Regions from separate parts of the Hyphomicrobium denitrificans ATCC 51888 genome, predicted to be linked through region 1. Evidence: predicted binding sites of a transcription regulator. Region 1 holds the regulator's gene; each other region holds the start of a gene.
What was found. Region 1 encodes LexA, which represses DNA repair genes until DNA is damaged. Its sites were predicted from a motif close to TGTTCNNNNTGTGTTCNG; they were not measured.
Positions count from the first base shown of each region.

Region 2: the regulator LexA is predicted to act here: its motif matches at 1,777-1,794, upstream of recA (recombinase RecA).
Region 3: the regulator LexA is predicted to act here: its motif matches at 4,002-4,019, upstream of HDEN_RS01670 (putative DNA modification/repair radical SAM protein).
Region 4: the regulator LexA is predicted to act here: its motif matches at 3,799-3,816, upstream of HDEN_RS13645 (adenosylcobalamin-dependent ribonucleoside-diphosphate reductase).

Region 1 covers NC_014313.1:1,934,066-1,939,740, reverse strand. Annotated here, with positions in the region: gene gltX (glutamate--tRNA ligase) at 1-1,016, opposite strand, end outside; gene HDEN_RS09355 (ComEC/Rec2 family competence protein) at 1,128-3,467, shown strand; gene lexA (transcriptional repressor LexA) at 3,461-4,180, opposite strand; partial or broken gene HDEN_RS18590 (IS1 family transposase) at 4,347-5,252, opposite strand; gene HDEN_RS18170 (hypothetical protein) at 5,286-5,675, opposite strand, start outside.
Region 2 covers NC_014313.1:2,178,221-2,183,895, forward strand. Annotated here, with positions in the region: gene alaS (alanine--tRNA ligase) at 1-139, opposite strand, end outside; gene recA (recombinase RecA) at 594-1,727, opposite strand; gene fae (formaldehyde-activating enzyme) at 1,933-2,490, shown strand; gene HDEN_RS10490 (PAS domain-containing hybrid sensor histidine kinase/response regulator) at 3,206-5,675, opposite strand, start outside.
Region 3 covers NC_014313.1:350,082-355,756, forward strand. Annotated here, with positions in the region: gene HDEN_RS01650 (DUF1194 domain-containing protein) at 1-572, shown strand, start outside; gene HDEN_RS01655 (pyridoxamine 5'-phosphate oxidase family protein) at 689-1,189, shown strand; gene HDEN_RS01660 (hypothetical protein) at 1,186-1,377, shown strand; gene HDEN_RS01665 (UdgX family uracil-DNA binding protein) at 1,379-2,788, opposite strand; gene HDEN_RS01670 (putative DNA modification/repair radical SAM protein) at 2,790-3,998, opposite strand; gene HDEN_RS01675 (COG4705 family protein) at 4,160-4,927, opposite strand; gene HDEN_RS01680 (EamA family transporter) at 5,021-5,452, shown strand; gene HDEN_RS01685 (tetratricopeptide repeat protein) at 5,479-5,675, opposite strand, start outside.
Region 4 covers NC_014313.1:2,839,563-2,845,237, reverse strand. Annotated here, with positions in the region: gene HDEN_RS13655 (prephenate/arogenate dehydrogenase family protein) at 1-559, shown strand, start outside; gene HDEN_RS13650 (hypothetical protein) at 586-1,011, opposite strand; gene HDEN_RS13645 (adenosylcobalamin-dependent ribonucleoside-diphosphate reductase) at 1,323-3,752, opposite strand; gene HDEN_RS13640 (DMT family transporter) at 3,997-4,317, shown strand; gene HDEN_RS13635 (lysophospholipid acyltransferase family protein) at 4,343-5,140, opposite strand; gene HDEN_RS13630 (YdcF family protein) at 5,133-5,675, opposite strand, start outside.

The DNA.
Region 1 (5,675 bases):
TCGAGATGCGGCAGCATCTCGCGAACCTGACGAGCGAGATCCTCGTCGGATGCAGCGCGAATGTAGTGACCATTGAGATCGTCGAGCTTCTTGAAGTCGAGCCGCGCCGGAGCCTTGTTGATGCCGTCGATGTCGAACCAGCGGAGGAGGTTCTCCGCCGAGATGATCTCATCATCGCCGTGGCTCCAACCGAGACGCACGAGATAATTGCGCAGCGCTTCGGGCAAATATCCCATCGCGCGGAATTCTTCGACGCCTTGCGCGCCGTGTCGCTTCGAGAGCTTGGCGCCGTCCGCCCCGTGGATCAGCGGCACGTGCGCGAACTCGGGAACCGCCCAGCCCATGCCTTGATAAATCTGCGTCTGACGTGCGGCGTTGGTCAGGTGATCGGCGCCGCGCACGACATGCGTGATACCCATGTCATGATCGTCGACGACGACGGCGAGATTGTACGTCGGGTTGCCGTCCGACCGCAGGATGATGAGATCGTCGAGATCCTTGTTCGGAAACACGACATGCCCCTGCACGTGATCTTCGACGACAGTCTCGCCCTCGCGCGGCGCCTTGAGACGCACCACCGGCTTGACGTCCTTCGGCGCATCTTTCGGATCGCGGTCGCGCCACGGTGACAGAAAGATCAGCGGGCGTCCTTCCGCCTTCGCCTTTTCGCGCGCCGCATCGATCTCGGCGGGAGAGGCGTAGCAGTGATAGGCCGCGCCGCGCTTCAGCAACTCGGCTGCGACGTCGCGATGCCGGTCGGCACGGGCGAACTGCGAGACGGCCTCCCCGTCCCAGGAGAGACCGAGCCAAGCCAGGCCGTCGAGAATGGCGGCAATTGCCTGCTCGTTATTGCGCTCGCGGTCCGTGTCCTCGATGCGCAGCAAGAATTTGCCGTTACGGCCCCGCGCGTAGAGCCAGTTGAACAGCGCCGTGCGCGCGCCGCCGATGTGAAGATATCCGGTAGGGGAGGGCGCAAATCGAACGACGGGCGCACTGGAAGTCGCGGTCTCAGTCATCGGACCTTTTCGCTTATCGGCCTTGAGGGAATGAAGCTCCGCTCGTAGCATGGCGACCAAGACAAGTTAAGGGGGCGGGGAACCTCCCACCATTCGCATTCGGTCCCGGAAATGTCCGTCAACGCGCGCGACCTCGATGCTGCGCTGATTGCCGCGCCCTCGCACGGGACGCGAAGCCTTGCGCTTGCGCTCGAGAGGGAGCGTGAGCAATTCTTTCTCTGGTCGCCGGTTTGCTTCGGCGCCGGCATCGCGGCCTACTTCGCGCTGCCCGTCGAGCCGCAACTCATCGTCGCGTTCGTGCCGTTGGTTCTGGCGATCATTTTGCGGCTGGCATCGACACGCGGTTCGCTGCCGTCGGCCATCCTGGCGGGACTCCTTCTCGCGGGACTCGGGTTCGCCGTCACCAAGCTTCGCGTCGAAACGGTTCGCGCGCCGGTGCTGACGAAGACGCTGCGCAATGCCGAGATCATCGGCACCGTGACGCTCGTCGAGGTCAAATATCCGCGCGGCCAGCGGTTGACCGTCGCATCGGCATCGATTGCCGGCCTCGCGCCGGAAGCGACGCCCGCGGTCGTCCGTGTTCGGACGATGTCGTCTCAGTCGAAGGCCAAGCCGGGTGACCGCGTACGCTTGAAAGCAAACCTGTCGCCGCCCGCGAAGCCTGCGCTACCGGGAGGTTTCGATTACGCGCGCACGGCCTGGTTCGATCAGGTTGGAGCGGTCGGCTATGCCTTCGCGCCGCCCGCGATCGAGGCGCATGCCGACGGCGGTACGCTGACGGCGCAGTACCGGCGTGGCATCGAAACGCTCCGCCAACTGATCGCCACGCGCATTCGCGCCGTGCTTCCCGGCGAAACGGGTGAGATCGCGTTGGCGCTGATCACCGGCGAGCGCGGCGGCATCAGCGCCGAGACCAACAACGCCTTCAAGAATTCCGGGTTGTTTCACATCCTGTCGATCTCGGGCCTGCACATGGTGATCATGGCGGGCGCGCTCTTCTATTCCGTTCGACTGCTCCTCGCCGCGATTCCGTTTTTTGCTTTACGGCTGCCGATCAAAAAGATTGCCGCCGCGATCGGAATTCTCGGCGCGCTGGGCTATCTCGCCATCTCGGGGGGCGCATTCGCGACGGTCCGCTCGGCGTTGATGATCCTCATCATCTTCGGCGCGGTGCTGATCGATCGTCCGGCGATGGCGCTCAGAAACATCGCGCTCGCCGCATTCTTGATTCTTATCGTCTTTCCCGAAAGCCTCCTCGACGCGGGCTTCCAGATGTCGTTCGCGGCCGTGACGGCGCTCGTCGCGGCGCATGAACTGCTGACGCGTTTCCTCGGAACGAACTCACGGCCGCATCCGGTCGCGCGCGTCGTGAAATTCTTTGGCGAGATCATCGCATCCACGCTGATCGCCAGCGTCGCCGTTGCGCCGTTCGCCGCCTACAACTTTCATCAAAGTCAGCAGTACGCGGTGCTGGCGAACATGATCGCCATTCCGATCTGCAACATCATCGTGATGCCGGCGGCGCTCGGCGCCATGATTCTGATGCCGTTCGGGCTGGAGTGGATCGCGCTGAAGCCGATGGCTTGGGGCATCGAGGGCATGGCGTGGTGCGCGAACATGGTGGGTGCTCTTCCGGGCGCGGTGGGACACCTGCCGGAGATTCCCACCATCGCGTTTGCCTTGATGCTCATCGGCGGTCTGTGGCTGACGCTCTGGCGGACGCGCATCCGGCTTGTCGGCGCGGGCCTTGCGCTGCTCGGGCTCGTCGCGACGCCGTGGATGCCGCGGCCGGACGTGCTCGTCGCGCAGAAGGGGATGCTGGTCGCTGTGCGCGACGCGTCGGGCAAGCTTTCGTCGCTGCCCGCGCACGGGGCGAAGTACGACCTCGAACGCTGGCTCGAATACGACGGAGACGGACGATCGGCGCGCGACGCTCAGGCTGGGGGCGCGTTCAGTTGCGACGCGGTCGGATGCATCGCGCACGTCAAGGGCGCGACCGTCGCCGTTGCGCGGCACCCGGCAGCTGTCGCCGACGATTGCCTCAACGCCGATATCCTCATCCTGGACGACCCGAAGCCGGCCGACTGCGCTGTCCCGGGAACCGTGATCGACGTGTTCGATCGCTGGCGCAACGGCGCCTACGCGCTTTATCTCGCGCGCGACGAGGCGAGCCCCGAGCCGCGTGTTCGATTGGAGACGGTCGCGGCGCATCGCGGCGAACGGCCGTGGAGTGTTCTTCCGAAGCGTCGGTCTTCGAATGCTGCGGGCGCTGCCGATCCGCCTGCAACGTTACCGAAGCCGCGTATCCTCGATGCGGCAGGAACCGTCGCGGCCAAACGCGGCGACCCATCGACGTCCGGCGCGGACAACGCTCCGCCGGAACCCCGAGCGTTGCATGACGACGACCCCGGCGAACTCGCGGGTATGGATGACGGCCAGGACGCTCAGTAGCGCCGCAGCAAGCCGACGAGCCGTCCTTGAATATCGACCTGATCGGGACCGAAGATGCGCGTCTTGAATTCCGGATTGGCGGCCTCGAGTGCGATCGTCGAGCCCTTCTTGCGAAGCCGCTTCAGCGTCGCTTCCTCGCCTTCGACGAGGGCCACGATGATGTCGCCGTTCTCGGCCGTATTACAGCGGCGCACGATGACTGTATCGCCGTCGTGAATGCCGGCCTCGATCATCGAATCGCCTTTGACCTCAAGCGCGAAGTGCTCGCCGTTGGTCAGGATGTCAGGCGACACGGCAATGTCGTGCGTATGGTTCTGAATGGCGCTGATCGGCGTGCCGGCGGCGATGCGGCCCATGACCGGAACGGAAACCGTCCGCGCGTCGATGACGTGCGATGGCGGTGGCGTCACATTTTGTTTTGGGCCGGTTCCCGTAATAACACTCGGCTGGAACCCTCGTGGCGCGGCAGGCGTCGCGGAAGTCGCGGCGGCGATCTGGTTTTCCGGAAGCTTGATTACTTCGATCGCGCGGGCCCGATGCGGCAGGCGGCGAATGAAGCCGCGCTCCACAAGCGCCGTAATCAGCCGGTGAATGCCGGATTTGGAACGGAGATCGAGAGCGTCCTTCATCTCATCGAAGGACGGCGGCACGCCGCGCTCCTGCATGCGTTCGTGAATGAACATCAGCAGGTCTTTCTGTTTTTCCGTCAGCATAGCGTAGGTCTCAAGCCCCCTTTGGCTGTCGTTCGGCTGAAGGCACGTGCGGCGCGAACGCTGCCGATCGACGTGCTTCAAATGCCAGATGCCAAGTACAAATCGTGTATGTACGCTACACGTTCTCGTCTCGTTCCGCAAGCGTTAAGCCGCGCGCGGCAGTGTCTCAGTTTGAAATCTGAGGCTGGCGCTTCTTGTAGGTCGTCGGGCGACCCGGCTTCGGAGCAACGGCGTCCATGCGTTCAATCAGATCTTCGAACGACAGCAGCTTAGTGGTGAGTCCCGCCGACATGGCAGGCGAGACGCGAAGCGTCTTGTGGATGCGGCACCAGTTGTAAAAAAAGAAGTACAGTGACAGCGCATTGCGGTTGGCTGGCCAGCTTCTTTGAGAACGCATTCGACAGGCGGGCGAACCGCTTCATGCTCATGCGCATCGTAAGGTTCTGGCGTTCGACGTAGGACGTCGAAATGTGTTTTGCGTCGGGTTCACCGACGATCGGCGTTTTCTTCGCACCGATGCACTCAGGCGGGCTGTACTTGCGCTCGTTCGCTTCTACGCTACGACCTTTCGGAACGTCGCCGTAGAGTTTCACAAGCTGCGCAAAGTCGATGTCCGTATTTCCGAACGCCTTTTCGACGGCCACGAGTTAATGCCGAAGCCCGTCCGTCGTCAGTTGTACGCGATTGGCGAGACGGTTTTCAGATCGTCCATGAACGCATACGCCGAATAGGCGTCTCGCTGGCCAACGGTCCAGCTGCAAATGAATTTGCTGTCGGCGTCGATGGCGGTCCACGTCCACACGTCGCCGCCCTTGGGAGGGGTCTTGGCGTCTACGACGTTCTTGTTCTTGGCGTAGACGAAGCTCCAGATTTCATTGCACTGGACGCGCTAGGATTGAAGGCCGCGCACGTTTTCGTCGTGGAAGGCTAAAGCGGCGCGGCCAGCCTCATCGAGCAGCTTTGCTACCGTGTTGATCGACACATCGCAGACGCGGGATGCCGACCGCATAGAGCTGCCTTCGCAAAGCATCGAGAGGATTTGGACGCGCTTAGCTATGGGCAGATTGTTCATGCCCAAATAATACATGAACTTTTATGCTTGGCGTCAAGCATCTCCTCCTGAGGTTTCATCGGTTTTTGGCGGCGGTATTGCCATTTGGCCGAAGTCGTCCGGTGGCTCAGCACGCGGTTTGGTGCTTAAGGACAGCTTTCTTGATTTATTGGGTTTGTGATCGCGTAGTCCGAACTCGTTCGGGCCAAATTTTCGGAAAATCTCGCCTTTTCGGACGTAGGCTGACAATGCACTCGTCAATGATACCCTGTTTTCCCTGGATACCTCCCGACCCATGGCCTTAAGCAGTTCGACGATGTGAACGGGGTGTCCTCGCTCAGAAATGATATCGCGAGCTTGATCAACCATGCTTTTTTCACCGTAAGGACCAAGACCAAGGAGTTCGCGGAGTGCTCTGGCATATCCATTTGCTTCACGCAGTCT
Region 2 (5,675 bases), 240 kb from region 1:
TGAACTGCACCATGCCGGCATTGGTGAACATCAGCGTCGGGTCGTTGCGCGGCACGAGCGGCGACGACGGCACGACCTCGTGACCGTTCTTGGCGAAGTAGTCGAGAAACGAAGAGCGGATTGCGCTGACGCCAGCCATGTGTGCCTTCAAGCCTTATTCGCGGACATAACCGCCCGGACCGAAGCGTCCCTGGAACGGTTCAAGGCCGCCGTTGTAGCGGCGGCCCTGGAGAGTGTCCAGAAACGGAAGGTGAGACGGAAAGGCCGGTCTCACGGCACGGGATGGCGACTCCGTCCGCCACGAATATTGCAGGCCCTGTCTCCGTCATGCCCGCGAAGGCGGGCATCCGTCCGAGCATCCGACAAACCGCAAGGCATCGGCTTGGGCAGATCCCGGCCTGCGCCGGGATGACGGTTGTATAGTGGGCGCACTCCCTTCCGTCATTCTCGGCTGAGCGCAGGCGAAAACCTGGAATCCAGAGTAAGTCTCGTCGAAGGCGCTATAATGAGCCTCCGGCAGTTTTATGCTGGATCCCCGAACGGCTCACGGTTTCGCCGTTCGAGGATGATGATGTTCTCCGACATTCGATTCGTCAGCGCTTGGCCTTGGCGACTTTCTTGGTGTCTTCGTCGGGCAGCACGCCGTCCTCGTCCGGCTCCTCGCCGTCATCCTCACCCGCGTCCGGGTTGACCAGCATCTTCTCGACGATCAATCCGGCATTCGCGCGAATCGAGTTTTCGATCTCGGCGGCAATCTTCGGGTTTTCCTTGAGATACGTCTTGGCGTTCTCACGGCCCTGGCCGATGCGGTCGCCGTTATAGGACATCCAAGCGCCCGATTTCTCGACGATGCCCGCCTTGACGCCCAGGTCGATCAGCTCACCGACTTTCGAGATACCCTCGCCGTACATGATGTCGAATTCGACCTGCTTGAAGGGCGGCGCGACCTTGTTCTTGACGACCTTGACGCGGGTCTGATTGCCGACCGTTTCCTCGCGCTCCTTGATCTGGCCGATGCGGCGGATATCGAGGCGGACGGAGGCGTAGAACTTCAGCGCGTTGCCGCCCGTCGTCGTTTCCGGGTTGCCGAACATGATGCCGATCTTCATGCGGATCTGATTGATGAAAACGACCATGCACTTCGATTTCGAGATCGAGCCGGTCAGTTTGCGCAGCGCCTGGCTCATCAAGCGCGCCTGCAGGCCCGGCAGGCTGTCGCCCATCTCGCCTTCGAGTTCCGCCTTCGGCGTCAGAGCGGCGACCGAGTCGACGACCAGCACGTCGACGGCGCCGGATCTGACGAGCGTATCGGCGATTTCAAGCGCCTGCTCGCCGGTATCGGGCTGCGAAATCAGAAGGTCTTCGATCTTGACGCCGAGCTTCTTGGCGTAGCCCGGATCGATTGCGTGTTCGGCATCGATGAAGGCGCAGATGCCGCCGCGCTTCTGAGCTTCAGCCACGACATGCAGCGCAAGCGTGGTCTTGCCCGAACTTTCGGGACCATAAATCTCGATGATGCGGCCCTTGGGCAGGCCGCCGATGCCGAGGGCGATGTCAAGCCCGAGCGAGCCAGTCGGTATCGCTTCGATATCGACCTTATCATTGGCGCCCAGGCGCATGATCGACCCTTTACCGAAGTTCTTGTCGATCTGTTGAAGCGCGTGTTCGAGCGCCTGCTTCTTATCCATCTTGCCCCCTTCGAGCACAGTCCAATCCGGCCGTTCCATCGTCGTCCCTCAATATGGCAAGCGCCCAGCGCCTTCAATTAAGGATATATGTACCCTATTTGTTCCAATCTCGTCAATCACGTTTTGTTCTCATCGTACTCAAATAAGCGGAACTTATAGAGTGGACAGGGGTCAAGTGGGCTATCGGTCCGCTACTCGGCATCATGGGCCGAATGATTTCAGGAACCAAGACGAGGTATTAGACATGAGCGCATCAAGCGGCCGTTTCGGCATCCGGGTCGGCGAAGCCCTGGTCGCGGGCGGCCCGCCAGGCACTGCGGCGGAACCCGAAGTTGCGATCGGCGAGATGGACGGCCCGTTCGGCACGGCCTTCGCGACGCTTCTCGGCGACCAGACCAAAGGGCACAGCAAGGTGCTGTCGCTGCTCAACACCGACGTCATGGTGCGTCCGCCGACGCTGTGCGTCAGCAAGGTGACGGTCGAGAACGAGCGCTACACGAACATCCTCATGGGCACCGTTCAGTATGCGACGTCGATGGGCGTGCTCGACGCCGTGCGCTCGGGCGACCTGCCGCGCGACAAGGTCGATGATCTCGGCATCATCGTGTCGGTGTGGCTCAACCCGTCGGTCGCGACGATCGAGAAGCTCGACCACAAGATCCTGTTCGACATTCATCGCAAGGCGACGGCGCTCGCCATTCACAAGGCGATGACCTATCAGCCGACGATCGACTGGCTCCTGGAGAACCAGGACAAGGTCATTCACAAATATTTCGAGAAGGGTCTCAAGGGCGAGATCTAAGGTTCGATCAAGCTCGGACGGCAAACATCTGCGTCGAGTTCGTTCCGATATGCGGGCGGTGCACTGATCATCAGTTGCCGCCCGCATTCATTTCTGCTGCAGACGATCCGCCTGCGTCTTCACCCCACCCCCGACCCCTCCCCGTCAAGGGGAAGGGAGAAGTGGGGCGAGGATCATCGCAGGGTCATTCTCTCTCCCCGTTCTTCGCGGCGAGAGGGTCAGTGTGAGGGGCAGCGTCTGAGTGAGAGCCTGCATCCCGAACCACCGATGCGTCGGCTGCTCACTTCGCAGGCCGGGTAACAGAGGCGCCGCTTCATTCCCCTCCCCCTTGCGGGGAGGGGTTAGGGGTGGGGGTAACAGAAGCGTGATGCGGCGGACCGGTGGTGATTTCGCAGCAGGACAGGCGTGTGCCGCACGACTTCATTTGCGAAGTTTTCTCAGGCGATCCGCATGGGTCTTCACGTCATGCTCAGCCCCTCCCTTGAGAGGAGGGGAGAAGTGGCGTTTGGATAGAGATCCCCAGACGCTCGAAATTCTGGCTGGCTCTGAGATTCTTTCGTCATTCTCGAACGGCCGAGCATGCGAGGCCTTTCGGGAATCCAGCAGAAGAATTGCCGAAGGCTCAATATTGCGTTTGCGACAAGTCTTGTGCTGGATCCCCGGCCTTCGACTCGGCTTCGCCGCGCTCGGCCGAGGATGACGAAGCGAGAGGCTTCTACTTCGCCAGCTCTTCCTTCACTTTCGCGGCGAGTTGCGGGAGCGAGAACGGCTTTGGCAGGAAGGCGAAATTGTCGGAGCCCATGCTCTCGCGGAAGGCTTCGTTCGGATAGCCCGAAACGAAGATCACCTTGATCGACGGGTTGCGCTTCCGCAGTTCCTTGAACAGCGCAGGACCATCCATCTCCGGCATCACGACGTCCGATACGACGATGTCGATCTCACCTTCATTCGCCGCCATGATCTCGAGCGCTTCGACGCCGTCGGTCGCTTCCAGAACCTGATACCCCTGACGCTTCAGCGCGCGGACTGCGAACTGGCGAACCTCGACCTCGTCCTCGACGAGCAGCACGCGGCCGGTGCCGGTGAGATCGGTTGCCTGGAGTTCCTTCTTGCCGGCGGCGATCGGCTGCGGACGCACGGCTGCAGCTTCTTCGTTATCCTCGACGACATAGCGCGGCAGGAAGATCTTGAAGGTCGTGCCCTTGCCGAGCTCACTTTCGGGGAAAATGTAGCCGCCCGACTGCTTGATGATGCCGTAGACCGAGGCGAGGCCAAGGCCCGTGCCCTTGCCGATGCCCTTGGTCGTGAAGAACGGCTCGAAGATTTTCGCCATCACCTCCGGGCTCATGCCGGTGCCGGTGTCGGAGATTTCGAGCAGCACGTATTCGCCCGGCGTGAAGCCCGCGGCGGGGCTCATGCGCTGGCTTTCGCGCTCGGTGACGTTCTGCGTGCGGATCGTCAGCTTGCCGCCGCTGGGCATCGCGTCGCGAGCGTTGCGCGCGAGGTTCAGGATGACCTGATACAGCTGATTGCTGTCGGCGCGGACGTACCAGAGATCGCGTCCCGCCTGGAACTGCAGATCGATCTTCTCGCGCACCTGCGTCTTCAGCATGGCGCGCATATCAGACGTCAGCTCGTTCAGGTCGAACACGGAGACCTGCTGCGTCTGCTTGCGCGAAAAGCCGAGCAGTCCAGCGACGAGATTAGCGGCGCGGTTCGCCGCCGATTGGATGTTCTTGATGTCCTTGTACGACGGATCGCTCGGGCGATGCGTCTGCAGCAGCAAATCGGAAAAGCCGATGATGGCCGTCAGCACGTTGTTGAAGTCGTGCGCGATGCCGCCCGCCAGATTGCCGACGGCTTCCATCTTCTGGGCCTGCGAAACCCGGTCCTCGAGCTGCTTCTGCTCGGTCGCATCGATGACGTAGAGCGCCGCTGCGGCGCCGCCCGACACGGCGGCAAGCGGCGACATGAACACCCGGCAGGTGAACTGCTTCTGATCGCCCGACGTAATCTCGATCGGCTGCACGTTGCCGCGCCCGGCAAGAACCTCTGCGAGACCTTCTTCGATGCGCGTGCGCTCGCCAGCGTCGCCCGTACGGCCCAGCGCTTCGCAAGCCAGAACGTCCTGCGCCGGTCGTCCGTCGAGCACGAGGCGCATGAAGGCAGCGTTGCAGCTTGCGATCCGGCCTTCGCCGTCGATCGTCGCGATGCCGAACGGCGCCGACTGGAAGAACTGCGAAGCGCGAACGTCCTGCGGCGTGCGATCTCCGAGCCCAGCCGTCAGACGGTTGATGGCGGTGATCGTGAAACCTTCATCGGGATGACCACCCGCCGGTTCGACGAGAAGCGTCAGCGGCACCATGCGGCCGTCCTGCCGCGTCAGGTCGAGATCGACGACGCGCTGATCGGCTTCCGGTATCCCGGCCATGTTCTCGAGGAGGCGCGCGCCGTCGCCGCCCGCAAGTTCGGCCAAGCGAAGATGATGCGTCCGGAGCGAACCGACCGGATAGCCGAGCCATTGCTCGAACGCGGCGTTGACGTGAAGAATGGTGCCGTCGCCTGCGATCGACATGAAGCCCGCCGGCATCGTGTCGAAGGCTGCGAGCGCGGTTTCAAGCGTGCCGACGCGCTGCGCTTCTTGCGCCTTGTCTTTCGAAATGTCCCGGATGCGCCACAGCGCGAGACGCTGCCGCAGAAGCGTGCCGTCGCCATTGCCGGTCGACACGAACGGGCGCACGGAAATCCTGACCCACGCCGGGCGGCGCGACGGACCTGGACGCAAGCGGACATCCTCGCTGCGGCTCTCGCCCCGTTCGGCGGCGCGCGTCAGGCGAAAGAGGGCTTGCGTCGCTTCGGGCTCGGCGCTCATCACGGCATCGAGCGCTGCGAACGGTCCGGCTTCGTGGCGGCCGAACATATCTTCGAGCGCCGCATTCGCGTAGACGACCGTGCTGTCCTGGTGCGCGAGAATCTGCGGCTCGTCGCTGGCGTCGGTGGCGGCCTTGAGCAGATCGCCCGGCGCCACGCGCGCTCCGATGCGAATGTGTCCGGCGGCGACACCAAAGATCAGGAACATGCCGAGCATTGCCAGAACCGCGATCACGGTCAGCAGAACCGGCTTGCCGGAGCTGCTCGCAAGCAGGCCAAAAACCAGGGCGCCCGCTGCGGCAACAATCATTGCT
Region 3 (5,675 bases), 1.6 Mb from region 1:
CGATCCCTTGGCAGATCATCTCCAGCAGCGAGACCGCCGCGGCGTTCGCAGGCCGCATCCGCCAGCAGACGCAGCGCAAAGGCGAATATACGTGCATGGCGCGCATGATGCGCACCATCGAACAAGACATGCTCGACGATTTGCCATTCAAAGCGACGCGCACGATTTTGGATATTTCCGGCGACGGCATCGACAACTGCGCCGATCCGACAGCGATCGAGGACGCGCGCGATCGTCTGCTGCGGCGTGGCGTTACGATCAATGGTCTGCCGATCATCGTGCACGGAGAAAACGATGTGGTCGGCGCGGGCGCGTATCGCGCGCCGGGCTTCGGCTTGCGGCCGTTGGCGCGCGGACCTGGCATCGAAACGACGCTCGACCGCTGGTTTCAAGATCATGTCATCGGTGGGCAGGGCGCGTTCGTTCAGCCATCGCAGGGTTATGAGGAGATCAGCCGCGCGTTCCGGCAGAAATTCCTGAACGAGATCAGCAGCGTTGGTTTCGATCGTGACCGCTTCGCAATTGCTCCAAATCATCTCGCGGATTCCGCGCTATCGCGTCCGGCGAATTGATTTGATCGGCCCGTGCTCTGGCTCGCGAGGATGCTGATGCTGTCGCTGGCGCTCTGACACTGCAAGGAACTTAAGCAGGACGGTCACGTTCTTCATCGTCGATGGAGGACCGATAGATGGCGACCCCTAAAGAACTCGAAGCGCAGTTTTGGAAAGCCCTCAAGTCAGACATGACGATGATGGTCGGTCTTGTCGGCGAGGACGACAGTCACATGCGGCCGCTGACCGCGCAGACCGAGCGAGATCATGCAGACGGCTATCGCGGGCCGATCTGGTTTTTCTCATCGACGGAAACGACGCTGGTCCGCGAACTGAGCCGCTCGAATGCGGCCGTCGCGACGTTCGCATCGAAGGGGCATGACCTTTTCGCCACCGTTCACGGCCAATTGCGGGTCGACAACGATCGCCGCGTGATCGACGCGTTATGGAATAGCTTCATCGCGGCCTGGTATGAAGGCGGCAAGGACGATCCGAAACTGGCGCTGTTGCGACTTGACGCGGACAACGCTGAGATATGGCTCAATGCATCGAGCCTTCTAGCAGGTATCAAAATCCTTCTCGGGTCCGATCCGAAGGAGGACTACAAGGAAAACGTCGCCAAGGTGTCGCTCAAATGAGTGGGCGTGCTCCAGTTTGGAAGACGAAAAATCCGAAAGCGAAGTCCGGACAGTCGCGACGCCTCACATCGTCGCAAAAGGCTGCCGCGAAGCAACGTGCAGCGAAGGCCGGGCGGAAATATCCCAATCTCGTCGATAATATTCGCGCCGCCCGCTTGTCGGAGGCGAAGAAGGTGCCGCGAACATAAGTCATGCGGCTTCGGCGAGACATGCTCGCGCCAGATTGAGGTCGGCGACGAACTTCGCAAATTCGGTTTCTGCTTGAGCCTTATCTTGCAGCCTTAAAATATACGACGGGTGGATGGTGAGCACGGCAGGCACGGTGTCAAACTTCGTCAGGCCTCGCGATTCAGAAACCTTCACCGGGCGGCCCGCGAGCGCGAAGGCTGCACTGGCACCGAGTGCGACGACAAGCTTCGGCTGCACGATCTTCAGCTCTTCTTGCAGCCACCAGCGATAATGCTTGATCTCGCCATGCGTCGGCGTCTGGTGAATTCGGCGTTTGCCGCGCTGCTCGTATTTGAAATGCTTGACGGCATTGGTGATGTAGCATTCGGCGCGCGAGATTCCTGACGCTGCGAGCGCGCGGTCAAAAATTGCGCCCGCCGGACCGACGAACGGCCGGCCTTGAATGTCTTCCTGATCGCCCGGCTGCTCGCCGATGAACGCCAAATCCGGACGCAGCGGACCTTCGCCCAGGACCGCTCTGGTTCCGCCCGGAACGAATGCGTCGGAAGCGGTGATGATCTCGTTCAAGGCTTCTAGCGAAAGCGGAGGAGAGCCCGTCGAGCGAAGCAACGCGCGTTCCGGGGAGCGTTTTATCGATATCGAAGGCGGCGCCTCCAGCATGTCGTCGACCCGGCGAGCGGCCGCGCGGATCATGTCACCCATTGCCGATGCTTCGGGCAAGTTCTGCCAATAACGCTTCGGCATTTCTGCGCGCATAAGCTTGGTGTTCAGGCGCGCCGGGTTGAACGTGCTTCGATAATATTCGATCCATCCCTTCTCGAACTCATCCTCCGGCGCTTTCAAGTCGGACTTTGAAGCTGGGCCGCCAGCGGTCAGTTGGTGTCGGTTCCAATGCAGCGAGCCGAGCGGCGTCAAGATCGACCACGCGAAGCTTGGAAACCGGGAGACAAAAAACGATGAGGCTTCGTGCAGGATGAAAAACTGCGGCTCGAACCAGGCGACGAAACGTTCGCCATCGTCGCTCGGCGTGCTTTGAAAGCGCACAAACGCGTGCATTTTATGGATATCGCGCGCGATCGCTTTTCGCATCCTCTCGAGCCGATGGACGGTCGGATCGCATGCGACGTCCAGAAGATGCCGCTCGCCGTGTTTCACGCGCCAGATCAGATCGTAAAGCAATCCGTAGCGTTCGGGATCGGTGTGGCAAACGACGAGCTTCGCCAACGACACGACATCGGCTGGAAGCGAGATTCGCGTAGCCGAGTTTTCGGGCGCGACATTGAATCTTTCACGAGCGTCGCTGTTGCCCCACGCCACGTTTTCCGGCGTCGTGCCGTTTTCCAGAAGCGATCGGACAGCCTGCCGAAACCCCTCGAAATCCGCACCAGATTTCAATTGGATCTCGACCATCTCAGAACAACTCCAGCTGCTGAGAGGGTGCGATGCGGCTGCGCAGGTCGAGCCGGTCGAGAAGCGCTGTCGAATGGTGATCGGCCGCGATCAGAAACGGCAGCGCACGTTTGAATCCCGGCGACAGGCGGCGGATGTCTTCGGCTCGCAGACGATGATGCCGCCGCGAAGAGATAATCTGATCGACGGCACGTTTGCCCAATCCCGGGACGCGCAACAACATCTCGCGTGCGGCGGTGTTCACGTCGACGGGAAAGGCCTCGCGATGCTTCAGCGCCCAGGCGAACTTCGGGTCGATGCCGAGGTCGAGCATTCCGTCGTCAGAGGCGGATGCGAGATCCTCGATCGAGAACTCATAGTATCGCAACAGCCAATCGGCTTGATAAAGCCGGTGCTCCCGAACCAGCGGAGGCGCTTTGACGGGCAACGCCTTGCTCGCGTCGGGGATCGGGCTGAAGCCGGAATAATATACGCGCTTGAGCTTATATTTCTCGTACATGCGCGAGCTTGATCGGAGCACGTCGAGGTCCGATGCATCGTCCGCGCCGACGATGATTTGCGTGCTTTGGCCGGCGGGCGAAAAGCGGCGCTTCTCCTTCTTGGCTTCCGCGATGCGCTCTCCCGTCTGCCTCATCGCAAACTGGATCGTTTCGGCGTTTTTCTCAGGAGCCAGCTTGCGGAGGCTTGTCTCTCGCGAAAGTTCCAAATTGATGGACAGGCGATCGGCCCATAAGCCGGCCTGCTCGATCAACCAGGGGCTTGCTTCCGGAATCGTCTTCAAATGGATGTAGCCGGCAAAGCCGTGCTCGCGCCGCAGCTTCTTGGCGACGAGCATCATCTGTTCCATCGTGTAGTCGGCGGAGCGGATGATGCCGGAGGACAGGAAAAGTCCTTCGATATAATTGCGCTTATAAAATTCGGTCGTCAGCGTCACGACCTCGTCGACCGAGAAACGCGCGCGGCGGACGTTCGAGGAGCGTCGATTGATGCAGTAGGCGCAGTCGTACAGACAGTAGTTGGTGAGCAGGATTTTGAGTAGCGACACGCAGCGGCCGTCAGGCGTGTAGGAGTGACAGATCCCGGCTCCGGTGGTCGATCCAAGCCCACCTTGTTTCGCCTTGTGCTTCGGCCCGCCCGAGGACGCGCACGACGCGTCGTATTTGGCGGCGTCGGCTAAAATCGGAAGCTTTTCGAAGAGCGTCATAGCCATACATGTTCACTAAATGTTCTTTTGTCGAAGTGCAAGTGCAAAGGGGGCGAGGAGCGCAGAATGTGCGCCGATTATGGGCGGAAACCGAAAGCTCTGGCGGGTCTAGCGCAAGCTCTCAACGCCTGCGCCGCGCGTTCGACGGCTTAGCTTACGACTCTTCGCTATTCGAAGCTCTTCGCCGGCCTTCGATTGGAAATGTAGAGGATTGCGAGAAGCAGAACCAACGTCGTCAACGACGCGTAATCGCGGGGCAAGTTCAAACCGCCGGCCTCCGCCGGTTTGGTAAGGAAGTCGCCGAACGTCGCTCCAAAAGGACGTGTAAATACGAAGGCGATCCAAAATAGCAGAACATCGGACAGAGATTTTGAATAGTGCAGAGCGCCGACGATCAGAATAATCGCTGCCGTCACCGCCGCGCCCTGCAGGAACGAGAGACCGACATTGTCAGTGAGGAAATCTCCAAAGGCTGTGCCAAGGCTGTTTGAGAATAGCACCGCGAGCCAAAAGTAGATTTCGCTGTCCTTCCGGTACAGCGGATACACGGTCAGATCGCCAACGCGCATGTACCAGCATGCAAGCGTCAGAAGCAGACCGGCAACCAAAAGCGCGGAACCGAGCGCATAGCCCAATCCAAGGGAGCGATCCATAAAATCCGAAACTTCGGTTCCAGCCGTCGTCGTGGCGATAATCGCGAGCCAGAACAGCAGCGGATGAAAGGCCCGCGACTTGATCTGGGCCGCGAGAACGGCAATGAGGACGGCAAACGTAATCGCAAGTCCTACGTAATATCCAAGCTCCAGCGACATCGAGAGATAATCGCCGGCGGTCTCTCCGAGAGTCGTGGCAAGGATTTTCAGAATCCAGAATGCAAGCGTAATTTCAGCGACCTTCGATACGGTCGCCGGATGTACGCTCTCTTCCTCAGTCATGATTGCATGTCCTTCGTCGTTGGCAGTATGCGCCGCCGGGGAGATGTCGTAAAAATCTAATTGTCAAAGTCCGCACACACAGGAGCTGATACAGTGGAATTAAAATTCGGCTGGCTCGCATGGGCTCTTCTATCGGCGACCTTCGCGGCATTGACGGCGATTTTCGCAAAAATTGGCGTCGCCAACATCAACTCGGATCTCGCGACGTTCATCCGCACGGTGGTGGTTATGGTGGCATTGGGCGTCATTCTTCTTGCGCGCGGCCTTTTCCAACAAGTGAACGATATCTCGGCTCATACGTATCTGTTTCTCGCGCTCTCAGGCTTGGCCACGGGAGCCTCATGGCTCTGCTACTTCCGGGCTTTGCAGATCGGCGACGCTGCCCTCGTTGCACCGATTGATAAGCTTGGCGTCGTTCTGGTCGCGATATTCGGCGTCACGATTCTCGGAGAGTCTCTTTCGCTCATCAATTGGATCGGCATAGCAATGATGGCTTCCGGAGCCGTCCTCGTGGCATGGCGGTGAGGAATCCCAGATGAGGCGATTCACATTCAGCCTCCCGCTTTCGACAGAGCTTGGATTACATTTTCGAGCCGTTGGCTGGCCCAGCGGTTTTTCGGATCGAGCTTAAGCGCATCTTCAAGATCAAGCTTGGCGTGATGCCATTCACCCAAATCCGCAAATGCAACGCCACGATTGTAATAAGCATCTGAGCGGCTAAGCGTTCGGCTGTTCGCTACAGCAATGA
Region 4 (5,675 bases), 910 kb from region 1:
CACCGAGCAATCGGGCCCGGACGCCGGCTTCGCCGAACTCTTCGACGGACGCTGGTGCATTCTGACCCCCGGCGACGCCGCCGATAAAGACGCGCTGGCGAAGCTGCAGGAGTTCTGGCGCCGGCTCGGCTCCGAAGTCGAAATCATGTCGCCGGAGCATCACGACATGGTGCTCGCGATCACCAGCCACTTGCCGCATCTCATCGCCTACAACATCGTCAACACCGCCGCGCATCTTGAGCGCGTGACGGACACCGAAGTCATCAAATTCTCGGCAGGCGGCTTTCGCGATTTCACGCGCATCGCCGCGTCCGATCCCGTCATGTGGCGCGACGTCTTTCTGAACAACAAGGACGCGGTGCTCGAAATGCTCGGCCGCTTCTCGGAGGACTTGTCCTCGCTTCAGCGCGCCATCCGTTTCGGAGATGGCGAGACGCTGGAGAAGCTGTTCACCGAAGCGCGCGCAATCCGGCGCGGCGTGATCCATGCTAACCAGGATACGCCGCAGCCCGACTTTGGCCGCCGCGCAACCGGCGACGCAAAAGTTACGCAGCGTTAGTTTTTGTGTGAGCGACTCGGCGTGATTTACGCCGAGCGCGGACCCGCCGAGAATTGCGCCGTGATCAGATCTTCTTCGACGGCAAGCGCTTCCTGCTCCGATGCTGCGAGCAGATGGACATGCACTTCGTCCGCGCCGAGAGCTGACGCGTGCTGGCGGATTTCCGCAAGGTTCAAGGTGGCGTTCTGATTGCGCAGGCGGCCGATCGCAAGCACGGTGCGGGCAGCTTTATTCGTGCGGCGCACGAGGATGTAATTCGCATCCTCGATCGCCGGGCAATCGAAAAGACTGTAGACGGTGTGCACGTAGCGCTTGCCCGAAGCGCCGGTCCAGAAATGGAAGCGCGGCGGATTTTCCGAAACCAACGGCGCCGTATCCACGAACGGCTGACTGGCTTCTTTGCTGGTGCGACGCGTACGGACGTCGGCAAGCCAGATGATCTCGGCACTCATAACGCACACCCCTGATCGGCGAACTCTCGCCGTAGATTTCCTTGCGCCTGTGATACCCCGCTGGGATGTGAGGAATCGTGAACTTTGGATCGAAAATTTGACCGGCTGGCCCGAGCCGAGCGCGCGTGGTCAATGAAGTGTTGAGAACCTCGCGAATTGCGCACACTCCAGCTGAGCATTGGCGACAAGCGAGCGAGCAAATATCAACATTTGCTAACGGACGGATTTTCGCGGCGGCAATAATGCGGCGATCCAGCGGCGGAGGAGGGATCAAGCCGCCGCGCGCTGCCGCAATCCGTTAACGGACGAAATCATCCGCAATGCGAGTAGGAGCAGACGGCGCAGGTCCAGCACCCCTCGATCCGGCGGAGCGCTCGCTCTCCGCACTTCGGGCAAGCGCGGGCGCCGGGGATTGGCGCGGAATGCGGGCGATCGTCCTCCCGCGACGCGTCTGCATGAGGCGCACCGCGATCTTCCGCTGATCCTCGCGCAAGGGCCACCGGTCGCCTCTGGGTGCCGTGATCGTCGACGCCATCGACCTCGTCCCGATTGAGAAAGCCGATGCGGAGCATATGCTCTTCGATCACGTCACCGATGGCGGCAAGCAGGCTCGGAACGTAACGTCCGCCCATCCAGCGTCCGCCCTCGGGGTCGAAAACCGCCTTTAACTCTTCGGCAACGAATGCGACGTCGCCGCCGCGGCGGAACACGGCACTGATCATCCGTGTCAGCGCCACGGTCCATGCATAATGCTCGAGGTTCTTGGTATTGATGAACACCTCGAACGGCCGCCTGCGCCCGTCGCGCACGATGTCGTTAATCGTGACGTAGAGCGCGTGCGCGCTCGCGGGCCACTTGATCTTATAGGTGACGCCTTCGAGGGCGGCATCGCGCTCGAGCGGCTTCGTCATGTAGACGACGCCTGGGGTCGTCGTATCCTCCATCGGAACGCTGACACCTGCGGGCTTCCCGGACGCGGGCGTCGCGAGCTTGCCTGACTTATCCGCGTCACCGTTCGCTGGCGCTTCACGCGACAGCACGGACCCCGTGATCGCATTCGGGCGATACGTGGTGCAGCCTTTGAGGCCCGAGTCGTAAGCCTCGATATAGATGTCGCGGAAGCTCTCGAAACTGATGTCTTCCGGGCAATTGATCGTCTTCGAGATCGCGCTGTCGACGTAGGGCTGAAGCGTCGCCTGCATCGCGACGTGCTCCGATGGCGTCAGCGTCTCCGCTGTTACGAAGGCCTCGGGAAGAACCGCATCGTCGCCGAATGCATCGCGGAACGCGCGGTGCGCAAAATCCTCGACGGTCTCTTCCTCTGCGCCTCCGCCATCGCTCAGAACGCGCCTGCGGAAAACGAAGTCGAACACCGGCTCGATACCACTCGACACGTTGCCCGCGAGCAGTGAGATCGTGCCTGTCGGCGCGATCGATGTCAGACAGCCATTGCGCAACCCGTTGGCTGCGATCGCCTCGCGCACGTCATCGTCCAGCCGCGTGATGTTCGGCCGCGTCAGCACCACGTTCGCATCGTAGAGTGGGAACGCGCCCTTTTCCGCGGCGAGCGCCGCGCTCGCGCGGTAAGCGGCATTCTGGATGATCGCCATCCATCGCGCCGCCTGTTCGCGCGCCGCCGCGCTGCCGTAGGGCAGGCCGAGGAAGATCAGAGCGTCGGCCAAGCCCGTCACGCCGAGGCCGATGCGCCGCTTCGCCCGCGCCTCCTGCGCTTGCTGCGGCACCGGATAGCGCGAAATATCGATGACATTGTCGAGAAAGCGAACCGCCGTCGCAACCCGCGCTTCGAGTTTCGCGATATCGACATGCGCCGTCGCGGTGAAAGGCTCTTCAACGAGACGCGCGAGATTGATCGAGCCGAGCAGGCACGCGCCATAAGGCGGTAGCGGCTGCTCCCCGCACGGGTTCGTCGCCGAAATCGTCTCGCAGTATTGCAGGTTGTTGGCGGCGTTGATGCGATCGATGAAGATCACACCCGGTTCGGCATAGTCGAACGTCGCGCGCATGATCTGATCCCACAACGCGCGCGCGGGAATTGTCTTGTAGACCTTGCCGGAAAAAATCAGGTCCCAGGGCGCGTCGCGGCGCACGGCATCCATGAACGCGTCTGTGACGAGCACCGACAGATTGAAATTGCGCAGCCGCTGCGAGTCCGCCTTCGCCGCGATGAACGCTTCGATATCGGGATGATCGCACCGGAGCGTCGCCATCATCGCGCCGCGCCGCTGTCCCGCCGACATGATCGTCCGGCACATCGCGTCCCAGACATCCATGAAGCTGACGGGACCTGAGGCATCCGCGCCGATGCTCTTGACCGGCGCGCCGCGCGGCCGAAGCGTCGAGAAATCGTGTCCGATGCCGCCGCCCGACTGCATCGTGAGCGCAGCTTCCTTCACGCTCTCGAAAATGCTCGACAGATCGTCCGCGATTTCGCCGAGCACGAAGCAGTTGAACAGCGTCACGTTCCGGTCCGTGCCCGCGCCGGCCAAAATGCGCCCCGCAGGCTGAAAGCCGAAGTCCGCCATCGCCTCGTAGAATGTGCCGGCCCATTTCTGCTGCTGACGTTTGCCGCCCTTCTCCGCCGACGCGGCCGCCAGAGCCACCCGCCGGAACGTGTCTTCGAGCGTCTGATCCGCCGCCACGCTCGGCGAGCCGCCAAAGCGATACTTGCGCCGCCAAATGGCGTTCGAGATCGCGGGCAAATCTGAAAAAATCGCGCTCATGGGGTGACCCCAGATATGGGAACGGGAGCTTACTTTTTCAATTTCATGTTCATGATATGTTCTTAGCTCGCCCGAGTCAACGTTTTCTGCCGATCACGACGCATTTCCCTGCGAACTAACGCCCGAAAAACTCCGAAACCTTTGAAACCCTCCCGAAGCAGGCTATCTGACGTCCAGGGAGGACGACCTCCCGATTTTCCACATCAGCGACCGGGACGACCCGGCTCTCAAAAGGAGGCCGGTCATGGCTTGGCTTTTGCTCATTTCCGCAGGACTGCTCGAAACGGTTTGGGCGTTCTACATGAAGAAGTCGGACGGCTTTACGCTCCTATGGCCGACGGTCATCACCGGCGTCACGATGCTCGCGAGCTTCGCGCTGCTGTCGGTGTCGATGAAAACCCTGCCGCTGAGCAGCGCCTATGTCGTCTGGACGGGCATCGGCTCGGTCGGCGCGTTCATTCTGGGCGTGATGGTGCTCGGCGAGGAAGCGACCGCGATGCGCGTTCTCTCCGCCGTGCTTATCGTCAGCGGGATCGTCTTGATGAAGGTGTCGAGTTCGGACTGAAGCAGCCCCCAGCCTCCGCGCAATTTCACGCTGACGTGCGCGCAGCCTCGCGCGCCAGAGGCGGCGGTGTCGGCGACATCGCCGCTTCCTTGATCAGCCGCAGGCTCGCGTCTTCGATTGCGGTCTCGATGCGTGAGCGGAATTCAGCGCGCGGTAGCCCAGGCGGCAGCGACGGCAGAAACTCGACGACGATCGTGCCGGGATAGCGCCACAGGCTCCGCCGCGGCCAGAACAAACCCGAGTTCAGCGCCATCGGAACGGTGACGACGTTGAGCGCTTCGTAAAGCGCCACGTAGCCCGGCTTGTAGTCGGGCGGCGCGCCCGGCACCGTGCGTGTGCCTTCCGGAAAAATCACGACTTCGCGCCCGATCCCGACGCGTTGCCTGGCGTCGCGGATCAAGGCCTTCAGCGCTGCCGAAGCTTTCTCGCGTTTGACCAGAATGTGCTCGAACTTGACGCAGAACCAGCCGTAGAACGGGATCCACTTCAGTTCGTCCTTCAGCACGATAGCCGGGTCGCGAAACAGCGAAATGAGCCCGAACGTATCCCATGCCGATTGATGCTTGGCGATGACGAGGCAGCCGCTCTTCGGAAGGTACTGCTGACCGCGCACCTGAAGCTTGGTGCCGCAGATCAGGCCGAGCAGCCACACGCACGTCCGTCCGTGCAACTCGAGGCCCTTCATCGCCCATCGTCTGGGGCCGAGTAGCAGCCAGGAGCCGAGCACGAGGTAGACCGCCGTCACGATGTAGAACACCGCGAAGTAAATCAGCGAGCGAATGACGACGAGAGGGCTTGGCCCCGGCTTTGACATATCAGCCATTGGCGCTCGTCGATCCCACGGTCGCAACGGAACGGTCGCCGCGCCAATTCAGAACGCGCTGTGCCGCGAGGCGCGCGACGGCCGGTAAAAATTTCAGATACTCCGAAACGAGAACGCGCGTCGTGCTCGAGTGCAGCCACCACGCGGTCTCGGGGAAATGGCGCGGCGTGACGGGATAAGGAATGAGCGTCACCTTCGGCATCACGAGTGCGAGTTCGGCGAGGCTCCTCGGCATGTGATAGCGCGAGGTCACGATGATGAGCTTGGTGTAGCCGTTGTTGCGCGCCCAGGTCCGCGTTTCGTCGGCGTTCCCGACCGTGTCGAGCGCCTCATAGCCGAGGTCGACGCAGCAATTGAATGTCTTTGCATCGAGCCCGAGAAGCCGCTGCATCTCTTCGCGCCGGACCTTCCGATTGACGCCGGAGATCAACAGACGCTTGGCCCTGCCTTCATTCATCAGCTTGGCGCCGGCTTCGACGCGAAGATCGCCGCCGGTCAGCACCACGATGCCGTCCGCCTTATCCCAGCCGCCGAC